2 regions of the Streptomyces sp. NPDC025618 genome follow, and region 1 is predicted to be linked to the other one. Evidence: riboswitches for the same ligand, from Rfam matches in the RefSeq annotation. Region 1 holds a riboswitch; the other holds the start of a gene.

Region 1 (7,276 bases):
GCCGACCGCGTCCAGCGCCGCGCGCTCGCCGAAGCGGACGGTCACGCCGTCCAGTCGCAGCAGGGACATCTAGAACTCTCCCGAACGGTCGGTGCGTACGCGCTCCAGCACCAGCAGCGCCGCCGCGCACACCAGCATCAGGATCGTGCTGAGGGCCATCGCCTGGCCGTAGTTGAGCTCGCCGGGCCGGCCGAGCAGGCGTGCCACGGCCACGGGCAGCGTCGGGTTGTCGGGCCGGGCGATGAAGACGGTCGCCCCGAACTCGCCCAGTGACACGGCGAACGCGAAACCGGCCGCGACCGCCAGGGCGCGGCCCACCAGCGGCAGGTCGACCTCGCGCCAGGCGCGCAGCGGTGAGGCGCCGAGCACCGCGGCGGCCTCGCGCAGCCGGGCGTCCACCGCGCGCAGCACGGGCAGCATGGTCCGCACGACGAACGGCACGCCCACCAGGGCCTGCGCGAGCGGCACCAGGATCCACGACGTGCGCAGGTCCAGCGGCGGCTCGTCCAGGGTGATCAGGAAGCCGAAGCCGACGGTCACCGCGGAGGTGCCGAGCGGCAGCATCAGCAGCGCGTCGAAGCCGCGGACGAGCTTCCCCGCGCGCCGGGTGAGGGCGGCGGCGGCCAGGCCGCCCACGACCACCGCGATGCCGGTGGCCGCCAGCGCGTACGCCAGCGAATTGCCGATGGCCTCCAGCGGGGCGACGACGAACGTCCCGCCGTTGTCCCCCGCCGAGGCGAGGGCGCGGTAGAAGGCCAGGCCGTAGCCGTCCGGGCCGTCGAAGGAGCGCAGGGTGAGGACGACGAGCGGCACCAGCACCAGCAGCGCGATCACGGTCAGCACGGAGCCGAGCAGCGCCCACTGCGCCGCGCCGCGCGGCCTGTGGGCGGTGCGCGCGGCGTCGACGAGCCTCAGGGCGGACTCCCTGCGGCGCACGGTCCGGCCGTGCACGACGAGCAGCACGGCCACCGCGACGAACTGCACGAGCGTGAGCACGGCCGCGGTCGGCAGGTCCAGCAGCTGCGCGGTCTGCTGATAGATCTCCACCTCCAGCGTGGAGTAGCGCGGGCCGCCCAGGATCTGCACGACGCCGAAGGAGGTGAAGGTGAAGAGGAAGACCATCAGCGCCGCGGCGGCCACGGCGGGCGTCAGGGCGGGCAGCGTCACCCGCCGCCAGGCGGCGAACCGGCCCGCTCCCAGCACCCGCGCCGCCTCCTCCTGGCGCGGGTCGAGCTGCGCCCAGAGGCCGCCGACGGTCCGTACGACGACGGCGTAGTTGAAGAAGACGTGGGCGAGGAGGATCGCCCACACCGTGGTGTCCAGGCGCACGCCCCACAGCTCGTCCAGCAGCCCGCCGCGCCCGAGCAGCGCCAGGAACGCCGAGCCGACGACGACGGTCGGCAGGACGAAGGGAACGGTGACCACGGCCCGCAGCAGCTGTTTGCCGGGGAAGTCGAAGCGCGCGAAGACGTACGCGCCGGGGAGCGCGAGGGCGAGGGTCAGCGCGGTGGAGGCGAGGGCCTGCCAGGTCGTGAACCACAGGACGTGGCCGATGGCGGGGTCGGTGACGACCTCGCCGACGCGGCCGAACTGCCAGCGCCCGCCGTCCTTGAGACCGCGGGAGACGATCGCGGCGACGGGATAGGCGAAGAAGACCCCGAAGAAGGCGAGCGGCACGGCCATCAGGCCGAGCCGCACCGCCGTCGGCCGCCAGGGCCGCCGGGACCGCCCGGAGGCGCTCCTGGGGCCCTCGGACGGCTTTGCCGCGACGTCTACTTCAGGACGATCGAGGACCATGCCTTGACCCACTGCTCGCGGTTCTTGGCGATCTTCTCGGGGGCGAGCGTCGCGGGGTCGGTGACCTTCGCGCCGTACTTGGTGAACAGCTCCGGCAGCGCGGCGTCCTCGGCGGCGGGCTTGACGAACATCGTCAGCGGCATGTCCTCCTGGAACTTCCTGCTCAGCAGGAAGTCGACCAGCGCCTTGCCGCCCTCGGTGTTCTTCGCGCCGGACAGCAGTCCGGCGAACTCGATCTGGCGGAAGCACGTGCCGGTCGCGACACCGGTCGGGGCCTCCTTCGGCTCCGGCTTCACATCCATCACCTCGGCGGGCGGGCTGGAGGCGTAGGAGACGACCAGCGGCTTGTCGCCCTTGGCCTTCCGGCCCGCGGCGGAGCCGGAGAAGCGCTGGTTGTACGCCTGCTCCCAGCCGTCGACCACCTCGACGCCGTTGGCCTTGAGCTTCTTCCAGTAGTCCTGCCAGCCGGCGTCGCCGTACTTCGCGATGCTGCCGAGCTGGAAGGCCAGGCCGGGCGAGGACGTGGCGGAGTTCTCCGTGACCAGGAGGTTCTTGTACTCCGGCTTGATCAGGTCGTCGAAGGACTGCGGCGGGGCCAGCTTGTGGCCGGCGAAATACGCGCGGTCGTAGTTGACGCAGATGTCGCCGGTGTCGATCGGGGTGACCCGGTGCCGCGCGGCGTCGAGCTGGAGGTCCTTGGGGACGCGGTCCAGGCCCTTGGCCTCGTACGGCGTGAAGAGGTCCTTGTCCAGGGCGCGCGACAGGAGGGTGTTGTCGACGCCGAAGAAGACGTCGCCCTGGGGGTGCCTGGCGGAGAGGATCGCCTGGTTGACGGCCGCTCCGGCGTCACCGCTCTTGACCGTCTTGACGGTGTAGCCGCTCTGCTTCTCGAAGTCCTTGAGCACGCTGTCCGAGATCTGGAACGAGTCGTGCGAGACCAGGGTGACGGTCTTGCCGCCGTCGGTCCCGCCGGAGCCGCCCGAGCCGCAGGCGGCCAGCGCGGGCAGGCCGAGCGCGACGGCGGCCGCCGCGCCGAGGGCACGCCGGAGGTTGGTGTTCATGGTGCGTCTGACTCCCTACGCCGGTATGACCCGGATCAGGTCCGAGGGTCTGCGGCCCGTGCCGCACTCTCAGCGCTCTCGCGCTCCCCTGTCGGATTGTTCATTTGTGCGTTCGTTTGTGCGCTCGAAGGCGCGAAGGCACCGTATCAGTGCCGCCCCGGGACCGCGCTCAGCGCTCGGCCGCCGCCAGCTGCCCGCAGGCGCCGTCGATCTCCTGGCCGCGGGTGTCGCGAACGGTCACCGGCACGCCGTGCGCGGCGATCGCCTGGACGAACGCCCGCTCGTCCTCCGGCCGGGAGGCCGTCCACTTCGAGCCCGGGGTGGGGTTGAGCGGGATGAGGTTGACGTGCACGCGCTTGCCCTTGAGGAGCCGGCCGAGCAGGTCACCGCGCCACGCCTGGTCGTTGATGTCGCGGATCAGGGCGTACTCGATGGAGATGCGGCGGCCCGACTTCTCCGCGTACTCCCAGGCGGCGTCGAGGACCTCGCGGACCTTCCAGCGGGTGTTGACCGGCACCAGGGTGTCGCGCAGCTCGTCGTCGGGCGCGTGCAGCGAGACCGCGAGGCGGCACTTGAAGCCCTCGTCGGCGAAGCGGTGCATCGCGGGGACCAGGCCGACGGTGGAGACGGTGATACCGCGCTGGGAGAGGCCGAGGCCGTCCGGCTCGGGGTCGGTGAGCCGGCGGATGGCGCCGACGACCCGCTTGTAGTTGGCGAGCGGCTCGCCCATGCCCATGAAGACGATGTTGGACAGGCGCGCGGGCCCGCCGGGCACCTCGCCGTCGCGCAGCGCGCGCATGCCGTCCACGATCTGGTGCACGATCTCGGCGGCCGACAGATTGCGGTCGAGACCGGCCTGGCCCGTGGCACAGAACGGGCAGTTCATCCCGCAGCCGGCCTGGGAGCTGATGCACATGGTGACCCGGTCGGGATAGCGCATCAGCACCGACTCGACCAGCTTGCCGTCGTGCAGCCGCCAGAGGGTCTTGCGGGTGGTGTCGTCGTCGCACGAGATGTGCCGGACGACACTCATCAGCTCGGGCAGCAGCTCGGCCGCGAGCTTCTCGCGGGAGGCGGCAGGGATGTCGGTCCATGCCGCGGGGTCGTGCGCATACCGGGCGAAGTAGTGCTGCGACAGCTGCTTCGCGCGGAACGGCTTCTCGCCGATCGCGGCAACCGCCTCGCGGCGCTCGGCGGGCGAGAGGTCGGCAAGGTGCCGCGGGGGCTGCTTGGCCCCGCGCGGCGCGACGAAAGTGAGTTCTCCAGGTGCAGGCATGGTCCTACCAGTGTCGCAGACGTGCGGAGAGGGGCCCGCCGTCCTGTGGACAACGAGCCCCTCACCGAGAAAAGCGCAGGCCGGAGCCCTACGCGCTGCCGACGAAGATCACCATCAGCAGCCATACCACGGGGGCGGTGGGCAGCAGGGAGTCCAGCCGGTCCATGATCCCGCCGTGGCCGGGCAGCAGGGCGCCCATGTCCTTGATGCCCAGGTCACGCTTGATCATGGACTCGCCGAGGTCGCCCAGCGTGGCGCTGACCGCGACGGCGAGGCCGAGCAGCAGGCCCTGCCACCACTGCCCGTCGTCGATCAGGAAGCGCATGCACAGCGCGCCCGCCACCATGGCGAACAGGACGGCCCCCAGCAGGCCCTCGCGCGTCTTGCCGGGGCTGATGCGCGGCGCCAGCTTGCGCTTGCCGAACTTCCAGCCCACCGCGTACGCACCCGTGTCGCTGACGACCGTCAGGATCAGGAAGGTGAGCACTCGCCACGCGCCGTCGCCCGCGGCCAGCATCAGGGCCACGAAGGTGGCCAGGAAGGGCACGTAGAACGCGGCGAAGATGCCCGCCGTGACATCCCTGAGATAGCCGTCCGGCGGCTCGGGCATCCGCCACACCAGCACGGCGAGCGCGCTGAACGCCATGGCCACCCACGCGCCCTCGGCACCGCTCGCGTAGCCGGCGATGACCATGGCGGCACCGCCGAGCGCGAGCGGCACCAGCGGGGCCTTGATCGCCTTCCGCTCGGCCAGGCGGGAGGTCAGCTCCCACAGCCCGACGACGACGGCGACGACGATCACGCCGAGGAAGACGGGCTTGTAGATGAACAAGGAGGCGAGAATGACCGCGCCGAGGCCCAGTCCCACCCCTATCGCGGCCCGGAGATCGCGGCCGGCGCTCTTCTTCCCGGCCTTGGGCGCCTGGGGAACTGCAGGCTCCGGGGCAGAATCCTGGGGCCGGATGTCGGGCTCCTGTTCATCACGGAACAGGGGGCCGCGCAGGTGGGCGGCCCCCTCGTCACGGTCGTCCTGGTCTCCGCCTGAGGAGGGCACGATGGGCATGGGCCGAGTCTGCGCCGCGGCGCCCGCCTCATGCACAGGACCCGCCGAGCCCGGGCGCACGTCCCCTCCGAGCGAGGGGGAGGGTCCGCGGTCGGTGGACCCCCAGTACCCGGCGCTCGACGGGGCCCCCCAGGATGTGTCGTTCATCAGACCTCGAGGAGCTCGGCTTCCTTGTGCTTGAGCAGCTCGTCCACCTGCGTGACGTACTTCGCGGTGGTGTCGTCGAGCTCCTTCTCCGCGCGGCGCACCTCGTCCTCGCCGGACTCCTTGTCCTTGACGAGCTTGTCGAGGGTTTCCTTCGCCTTACGGCGGATGGCGCGGATCGAGATCTTCGCGTCCTCGCCCTTGCCGCGCGCGACCTTGATGTACTCCTTGCGGCGCTCCTCGGTCAGCTGCGGGAACGTCACCCGGATGATGCTGCCGTCGTTGCTCGGGTTGACACCGAGGTCCGAGTCGCGGATGGCCTGCTCGATGTTGCGCAGCGCGCTCTTGTCGAAGGGCGTCACGACGGCCATGCGCGGTTCCGGCACCGAGAAGGACGCCAGCTGGTTGATCGGCGTCAGCGCGCCGTAGTAGTCCGCCACGATCTTGTTGAACATCGCGGGGTGCGCACGCCCGGTGCGGATCGCCGCGAAGTCTTCCTTGGCGACCACAACGGCCTTCTCCATCTTCTCCTCGGCCTCGAGGAGGATCTCTTCGATCACCACTTGCTCCTGGTGTTATCAGTAAGCAGAGCCTCGCCCCTGCGCGCGTCTTCTCCTGCACGGTGTCCGACCGGCAGGCAGTTGTCCATCCCCGTGCCGGGGTCTTCCCACGGCACGGTGTTGCCGTCCCTGGGCAGCGTGATCGCCCAGGCCGGCGGTTGTCCGGGCCGTCAGGCCCGCGTGCTCTGGTCGCTCACGAGCGTGCCGATCTTCTCACCCTTGACCGCACGCGCGATGTTGCCCTCGGCGAGCAGCTCGAAGACGAGGATCGGCACCTTGTTGTCCATGCACAGGGAGATGGCGGTGGCGTCGGCGACCTTGAGGCCGCGCGAGAGCACCTCGCTGTATTCGAGGGCGTCGAACTTCACCGCGTCGGGGTTCTTCTTCGGGTCGGAGTCGTAGACCCCGTCGACACCGTTCTTGCCCATCAGGATCGCCTCGGCGTGGATCTCCAGGGCGCGCTGGGCGGCGGTGGTGTCGGTGGAGAAGTAGGGCATGCCCATACCGGCGCCGAAGATGACGACGCGGCCCTTCTCCAGGTGGCGCACCGCGCGCAGCGGGATGAACGGCTCGGCGACCTGGCCCATGGTGATGCCGGTCTGCACCCGCGTCTCGACGCCTTCCTTGACCAGGAAGTCCTGGAGGGCGAGCGAGTTCATCACGGTGCCGAGCATGCCCATGTAGTCCGAGCGGGCACGGTCCATGCCGCGCTGCTGGAGCTCGGCGCCGCGGAAGAAGTTGCCGCCGCCGATGACGACGGCGATCTCGTAGCCCTCGCGGACGACTGCCGCGATCTCACGAGCGATGGCGTGCACGACATCGGGGTCGACACCGAGGCCCCCGCCGCCGGCGAATGCCTCGCCGGACAGTTTGAGCATAAACCGACGGCGTTTGCCGTGGTCGTCGCTTTTGTCGTCGGCTGCCGGCCGGGCGTCCGCACCCTGATTCATTGGAGATCTCCTCGTGCACATACGAAGAAGGCCATTGCCGGATGGGTCTTTATCAGATCCCTTGACGGCAATGGCCTCCTCGTCACATCAGCGGCCGACCGGTGGAGGGTCGGCTGCGTACGACCCTAGCGGGTCGCAGGTCATTCGCTGCCCTGCTGACGGCTCAGGCGCCGACGCGGATGCGCGAGAAGCGCTTCAGCGTGACACCGGCCTCGTCCAGAACCTTCTGGACGGTCTTCTTGTTGTCCTTGGCGAACGCCTGCTCGAGAACGGAGTTCTCCTTGACGAAACCGGTGACGCGACCCTCGATGATCTTCGGCAGGGCGGCCTCGGGCTTGCCCTCCTCGCGGGCGGTGGCCTCGGCGACACGGCGCTCGTTCTCGAGCACGTCGGCCGGGATGTCCTCGCGGGAGAGGAACTTCGGC
Region 2 (7,276 bases), on a different contig from region 1:
GCCGGACGGCGCGCCCTGGGTGCCGTAGGCGTGGTCGTACGGCGTGAAACCGCCCGCCTCCTGACCCGTCTCCTGGCCCGCCTCCAGCCCCTGGGGCACGGGCGGGAGGTATGCCGTCTGCTCGTAGCCGTCGTACGGCGGGGCGGGCTGGTGGGGCGCGCTGGGGAGCAGGTCCGGGATGTCGTCGGACTCCGGGATCCGCGGCATCGCGGCCGTCTCGGCGGCGGGATCGGGGAGCGGCGCGGCCTGGGGCTTCCGGTCGCCCTTGCGCCGCCGCCCGGCGCGGGCCTTCTCCTCGGCGGCGGGCCGCCCGCCGGGCTCGGCGTCCTTGTCGCGGCGGATCGCCCAGCCCTCGGAGAACCCGCGCCGGAAGGAGAGCGTCACATAGGTCTGGCCGACCGCGAAGGCGATCGCGCCCACCGCGATGACCGGCACGGACGAGAGGACCACGCCCACGACGACGCCGAGGAAGCCGACGAAGGCGAGCAGCCGCCAGCGCAGTCGCGCCTTGTACTGCAGCAGCACCTCGCCCAGCAGCCAGAGCGCGACGATGCCGAACGCGATGTAGAGGACCGTCCAGCCCATTTACGCCCCTCTCGTGCGGCTGTCGCCAGGGGAACAGCCGTCAGGACCGCTGGTGCAGTCCCAGATTCTCGTAGATTTCCAGCGTCGCCGTGGAGTGGTTCAGGGTAATGAAGTGCAGACCCGGGATCCCCTCGGCCATCAGCCGTGAGCACAGCTCGGTGGCGTACTCGATCCCGATCGAGCGTACAGCGGCCGGATCGTCCTTCACCGCGAGGATCCGCCCGGCCAGCTCCGGCGGGAAGGCGGCGTTGCTGAGCTGGGCGAACCGCTCGATCTGCCGGACGTTGGTGACCGGCATGATCTCGGGGATGATCGGGGTCTCGCAGCCCGCCGCCGCGACCCGGTCGCGCAGCCGCAGATAGTCCTCGGGGTAGAAGAACATCTGGGTGATCGCGAAGTCCGCGCCCGCCCGGCATTTGTCCACGAAGTGACCGATGTCGGTTTCCCAGTCGGTGGAGCGCGGGTGCATCTCGGGGAACGCGGCGACGCCGACGCAGAAGTCGCCGGACTCCTTGATGAGCCGGACGAGTTCGGCGGCGTAGCCGATGCCCTCGGGGTGGCGCACCCACTCGCCCATGGGGTCGCCGGGCGGGTCGCCGCGCACGGCCAGCATGTTGCGGATGCCGGCGTCGGCGTACTGGCCGATGATGTTGCGCAGTTCCGCCAGCGAGTGGTTGACGGCGGTCAGGTGGGCGACGGGCGTCAGCGTGGTGTCCGTGGCGATCCGCTCGGTCGCCCGCACGGTGCCCTCACGGGAGGAGCCTCCCGCGCCGTAGGTCACGGAGACGAAGGTGGGTCCGACGGCTTCGATCCGCCGGATGGCGTTCCACAGGGTCCGCTCGCCCTTCTCGGACTTCGGGGCGGCGAACTCGAACGAATAGGACTGCTCACCGGAGGCGAGCAGCTCACGCACCGTACGGGCGTGGTCTGTCCTGGTGGAGGCTGTGCCAAGGGCCATACCGGCAAGTTAACCAGCGGTTCCGCGCAGCCCCAACCCTCATTTGCGATATGACCGATTAGCCGGTCTCTCGTCCACTTTCTGGACAGTCCGTTCATGTCCCGTTGACATAGGGCTGACCGTTCCCTGACCGGTCCGTGAGGAACGCGCGTGAGGGACGCGCCGGCGGCGTCGCACCGCCGGGCATCACGCTCCGTACGCGCGGACGCGCTGCGCGAGCCGGGCGGTGGCCTCGGCGGGGTCGTCGGCCTCGGTGATCGCGCGGACGACGACCACCCGGCGGGCGCCCGCCTCCAGCACCTCGTCCAGATTGGCCGCGTCGATGCCGCCGATGGCGAACCACGGCCGCGCGGGCTTCAGCGCGGCGGCGTAGCGCACCAGGGACAGGCCCGGGGCGTGCCGGCCCGGCTTGGTCGGGGTGGGCCAGCAGGGGCCGGTGCAGAAGTAGTCCACGCCGGGCTCGGCGACGGCGGCGTCCACCTCCGCCTCGGCGTGGGTCGAGCGCCCGATCAGCACCTCGTCGCCGAGGATGGCGCGGGCGGCGGGCACGGGGAGGTCGCCCTGGCCCAGGTGCAGCACCTGGGAGCCGATGGCGTGGGCGACATCCGCGCGGTCGTTGACCGCGAGGAGCTTGCCGTGGCGGCGGGCGGCGTCGGCGAACACGGCGAGGTGCTCCAGCTCCTCCCCCGCCTCCATGCCCTTGTCGCGCAGCTGCACGACATCCACCCCGGCGGCGAGGACCGCGTCCAGGAATTCCGGCAGGTCGCCCTGGCGCCTGCGGGCGTCGGTGCACAGATACAGCCGGGCGTCGGCGAGCCGCTCGCGCGCGGTGACGGACATCGGGTGGATCCCCCCGGGGTCGGCGGTGGGGGGGGGGGGGGGGGGGGGGGGGGGGGGGGGGGGAGCACCCCCCCCCCCCCCCCCCACACCGGACGGTTCTCTCTCGGCGTCTACAGCGCCTGCGGACGGGTCAGACGGCGAGCGCCTGGGCGCGGCGCTTCACCTCCGTGCCACGATTCTCGCGCAGGGCCTGCGCCGGGGTGCCGGGCAGGGTCGGGTCCGGAGTGAAGAGCCACTCCAGCATTTCCTCGTCGCTGAAGCCGTCGTCCTTCAGCAGCGTCAAGGTGCCTGCGAGGCCCTTGATCACCTTGCCCTCGCCGATGAACTCGGCGGGCACCTGGAGCACTCGGTTCTCGCCACGGCGCACCGCGATCAGCTGGCCCTCCTTGACCAGCTGCCGGACGCGCGTCACCTCGACATCGAGCATTTCCGCGATGTCGGGGAGGTTGAGCCAGGCGGGGACGAGAGCATCGATCTTTGCGTCAATCTCGGTCACGGGACAAGCCTGCCATCTGGGACTGACAGTCGGTAGCCAGGTTGACCCGACCTTGTCGGCGGCGCGTCGTGCGGACCCCCGGGCGGGCCCTCCCGGGCCCGCGCCGTCAGGGGGTCCTCACACCTCCGCGGCCTTCAGCTGGACCGAGGCGTCCGCCGCCCGCGCCCGGTCGAGGACCGCGCCGCGCTCGATGAGCTTGCGGCCCTGGGCCAGGTCGCGCGGGCGGCCGACGGCCAGCAGGGCGACGAGGACCTCACCGCGCACCCAGCACACCGTCCAGGCCGCGCCCGTCGGATCGCCGCGCCAGATGAGCTCGTCACCCTCGACGTGGTGGCCCGCGTACTGCACGAACCTCCCGAACTGCTCGGACCAGAAATACGGCACCGGGTCGTAGACCGGCCCCTCGGCCGTGCCGTGCACGATGTTCCCGGCGACCGTGCGCGGGCCCTGGAGGGCGTTGTCCCAGTGGTGGACCAGCAGCCGCTCGCCGTAGCGGGCGGACGGGAAGGACGCGCAGTCGCCGACCGCGTAGACATCGGGCACGGAGGTGCGCAGCCGGTCGTCGGTGAGCACCGAGCGGTCGGCGGCCAGCTCGACGCCCGACCCCTCCAGCCACTCCGTCGCCGGGCGGGCGCCGATGCCCACGAGCACCGCGTCCGCGGGCAGCCGGGTGCCGTCGGCCAGCACCACGGCGCCGGGCTCCACGGCGGCCACGCGCGCGCCGGTGAGCAGGCGGGCGCCGCTGTCGGCGTACCAGGCGACCATGTGGGCGGCGACCTCGGCGGGCAGGGCGCCGGCCAGCGGCCGGTCCGCGGCCTCGACGACCGTCACCCGGCAGCCCGCCTCGCGCGCGGCGGTGGCGAACTCGGCGCCGATCCACCCGGCGCCGACCGCCACCACGTCGCGCTGCCCGGCGAGCACCGGGCGCAGCCGCTCCGCGTCGTCCAGGGTGCGCAGCAGGTGCACGCCCGGCATACCCGCGCTGCCGGGCAGCTCGACGGGCCGCGCGCCGGTCGCGATGACCAGCACGTCGTACGGCACGGGGCCCGCGGAGGTCTCCAGCAGGTACTCGCCGGCGCGCAGCCGGGTGACCTCCCGGCCGAGTTCGAGGTCTATGCCGAGGGAGGCGAAGTCCACCTCGAAGGCGGACCCCTCGGCCTTGCCCAGCAGCACCGCCTTGGAGAGCGGCGGCCTGTCGTACGGCTGGTGGGGCTCGGCGCCCAGCAGGGTGATCGTGCCGGTCCAGCCCTGCTCGCGCAGGGCGACGGCGGTCTGCACCCCGGCCATTCCGGCGCCGACGATGACAGCGCGCCGGTCACTCGTGGTCTGCGGTTCCATCCGGTGCTCGCTCACCCGATCAACTCTAGGGCGGCGGCCGGTCCCGACCGGAGCACCGCGTAGCGAGACCTCTGACACAACGTCACGATGTTTGACGCGCCCCACTGCCGCGCATGCCCCCTCCGGCGCCCCCGTCCGGCCTTCCGGACGGTTCGCGGCCCGTACTAGGGTGGCCGCTGTACAAGCACTCGCGGGAGCCCGGACGGACCGGGCTGAGAGGGAGGCTGGCCGGCCTCCGACCGTACGAACCTGATCCGGGTCATGCCGGCGAAGGGAGGGGCTGGACGCCCATGCACGCGTCTTCAACAGCGTCACCGGGGACGTACGACGTCCTCGTGATCGGCGGCGGTGTCATCGGTCTGGTCACGGCGTGGCGGGCCGCGCAGCGGGGCCTGCGCACCGCCGTCGCGGATCCCGCGCCGGGCGGCGGCGCGGCCCAGGTGGCGGCCGGGATGCTGGCCGCGGTGACCGAGCTGCACTACGGCGAGCAGGAACTGCTCGCGCTCAATCTGGCGTCCGCCCGGCGCTATCCGGATTTCACGGCGGAGCTGGAGGAGGCGAGCGGCCAGGACACCGGCTACCGCGCCTGCGGGACCCTCGCCGTCGCCCTCGACGCCGACGACCGGGCCCATCTGCGGGAGCTGCACGCCCTTCAGCAGCGGTGCGGGCTGGACGCCCAATGGCTGTCGGGGCGTGAGTGCCGCCGGCTGGAGCCGATGCTCGCGCCGGGCGTGCGCGGCGGCGTGCGCGTGGACGGCGACCACCAGACCGACCCCCGGCGGCTCGCCGGTGCCCTGCTGACGGCCTGCGGGCGGGCGGGGGTCGCCTTCCACCGCACGGAGGCCGTACGGCTGCTGCTCTCCGGCGACCGGGCCACCGGCGCCGAGCTCGCCGACGGCACCCGCGTGCGGGCCGGCCGGACCGTGCTCGCGGCGGGCAGCCGCAGCGGCGCCCTCGCGGACGTCCCCCCGCACGTCCTGCCGCCGGTGCGCCCCGTCAAGGGCCAGATCCTGCGGCTGCGCGTGCCCGGCGCGTACGCGCCCTTCCTGTCCCGGACCGTGCGGGCGGTCGTGCGCGGCGGCCACGTCTATCTGGTGCCGCGCGAGAACGGCGAGCTGGTCGTCGGCGCGACCACCGAGGAGCTCGGCTGGGACACCACCGTCACCGCGGGCGGCGTCTACGAACTGCTGCGCGACGCCCATGAGCTGGTCCCCGGCATCACCGAGCTGCCCCTGGTGGAGACCCGCGCCGGGCTGCGCCCCGGCTCGCCCGACAACGCCCCGCTGCTGGGCCCCACCGCCCTGCCCGGCCTGCTCGCCGCCACCGGCCACTACCGCAACGGCGTGCTCCTCGCCCCCCTGACCGGCGAGGTGATGGCCGAGGCGCTGACCACCGGACGGCTGCCGGACGAGGCCCGCCCGTTCTCTCCTCTCCGCTTCTCGAACGCGCTCCAGGAGCTGCCCGTATGAACCCCATGGACCCCACCGACAGCCCCGAGGCCCACGTCGGCATCAGCGTCAACGGCGAGAGCCGCTCGGTGCCCCGGGGCCTGACCCTCGACGGCCTGGTGGCCTCCTTGACCACCGCCCACAGCGGGGTCGCTGCCGCCCTCAACGAAGCCGTCGTACCGCGCGGCCAGTGGCCCGGCACCACGCTCGGCGAGGGTGACCGCGTCGAGGTCCTCACCGCAGTGCAGGGAGGCTGATCAGCCCAGATGGCAGACGATCTGCTCACCATCGCCGGCACCACCTTCACGTCCCGCCTGATCATGGGCACGGGCGGCGCGCCCAGCCTGGACGTCCTGGAGCGCGCGCTGCTGGCCTCCGGCACCGAGCTGACCACCGTCGCGATGCGGCGGCTGGCCACGAACGTACGGGGCTCGGTGCTGTCGCTGCTGGCCCGGCACGACATCCGGGTCCTGCCGAACACGGCGGGCTGCTACACCGCCGGCGAGGCCGTGCTCACCGCGCGGCTGGCCCGGGAGGCGCTCGGCACGGACTGGGTCAAGCTGGAAGTGATCGCCGACGAGCGCACGCTGCTGCCCGACCCGGTCGAGCTGCTGGAAGCGGCGGAGATCCTGGTGGACGACGGCTTCACGGTGCTGCCGTACACCAACGACGACCCGGTCCTCGCCCGCCGCCTGGAGGACGCCGGATGCGCGGCGATCATGCCGCTGGGCTCGCCCATCGGCTCCGGCCTGGGCATCCGCAACCCGCACAACTTCCAGCTGATCACCGAGCGGGCCGGGGTCCCGGTGATCCTGGACGCGGGCGCGGGCACGGCGTCGGACGCGGCGATCGCGATGGAGCTCGGCTGCTCGGCGGTGATGCTCGCCTCGGCGGTCACCCGCGCGCAGGACCCGGCGCTGATGGCGGAGGCGATGCGCCACGCGGTCGAGGGCGGCCGCCTCGCCTTTCGAGCGGGCCGCATCCCGCGCCGCCACTTCGCGCAGGCGTCCTCCCCCACGGAGGGCCGGGCGAACTTCGACCCGGAACGGCCTGCTTTCGGCGACGGCGGGTAGCTCGGGTTGATCTCGCGGGTCGGCTGCGGGGGGTTGTGTCCGCACCACCGCTGCGCGGCGGTGTCCTCAAACGCCCCCAGCTACCGCTGGGAGGTGCCCCCAACGGGCTAGTTGTACGGATCCGTGGTCTCAACCCTGCGGGTTCGTTCGCCGCCTGCGGCGGAGAGCGCCCTGCGGGCGCGTCCTCAAACGCCGGACAGGCTGAGTAGTTGCCCGGAGCGGGTCTTGAACAGTGCGGCCCGCGGGCTCGAAGCCTACGGTTCGCGAATCCAGCCCGTTGGGGGCACCTCCCAGCGGTAGCTGGGGGAGATTGAGGACACGCCCGCAGGGCGTCACCCGCCGCAGGCGGCAATGGCCCCGCAGGGACAAGATCACGGATCCGCGAAACCAACCCGCCGGGGGGCACCCCTCCAGGGCCCGGGACCCCCCGGAAAGAAGGCCGCTAGGGGCCACCCCTAAACGGCTCATAGACTCCTAGCGTGGATACGACGCTAGGAGACCCGCTTGTCGGGCACGTGCTCGACGGCCGCTACCGGGT

Evidence for each region. A riboswitch is a leader RNA that binds a small molecule or an ion and turns the genes downstream of it on or off. The one in region 1 is predicted to bind thiamine pyrophosphate.
Region 2: it holds a riboswitch for thiamine pyrophosphate, as region 1 does, so the genes downstream of both, thiO (glycine oxidase ThiO) here and ACZ4A5_RS08250 (thiamine ABC transporter substrate-binding protein) in region 1, are expected to answer to the same signal.

Annotation. Positions count from the first base shown of each region.
Region 1 is NZ_JBVHLW010000006.1:40,455-47,730, forward strand. Features, by position in the region: gene ACZ4A5_RS08240 (ABC transporter ATP-binding protein) at 1-69, opposite strand, end outside; gene ACZ4A5_RS08245 (ABC transporter permease) at 70-1,683, opposite strand; gene ACZ4A5_RS08250 (thiamine ABC transporter substrate-binding protein) at 1,773-2,858, opposite strand; TPP riboswitch at 2,854-2,958, opposite strand; gene rlmN (dual-specificity RNA methyltransferase RlmN) at 3,028-4,134, opposite strand; gene ACZ4A5_RS08260 (phosphatidate cytidylyltransferase) at 4,223-5,344, opposite strand; gene frr (ribosome recycling factor) at 5,344-5,901, opposite strand; gene pyrH (UMP kinase) at 6,072-6,851, opposite strand; gene tsf (translation elongation factor Ts) at 7,015-7,276, opposite strand, start outside.
Region 2 is NZ_JBVHLW010000001.1:205,349-212,624, forward strand. Features, by position in the region: gene ACZ4A5_RS00900 (hypothetical protein) at 1-585, opposite strand, end outside; gene metF (methylenetetrahydrofolate reductase [NAD(P)H]) at 626-1,543, opposite strand; gene thiE (thiamine phosphate synthase) at 1,730-2,383, opposite strand; gene ACZ4A5_RS00915 (Rv2175c family DNA-binding protein) at 2,514-2,879, opposite strand; gene ACZ4A5_RS00920 (NAD(P)/FAD-dependent oxidoreductase) at 2,997-4,217, opposite strand; TPP riboswitch at 4,398-4,510, shown strand; gene thiO (glycine oxidase ThiO) at 4,508-5,686, shown strand; gene thiS (sulfur carrier protein ThiS) at 5,683-5,922, shown strand; gene ACZ4A5_RS00935 (thiazole synthase) at 5,932-6,738, shown strand; gene pknB (Stk1 family PASTA domain-containing Ser/Thr kinase) at 7,218-7,276, shown strand, end outside.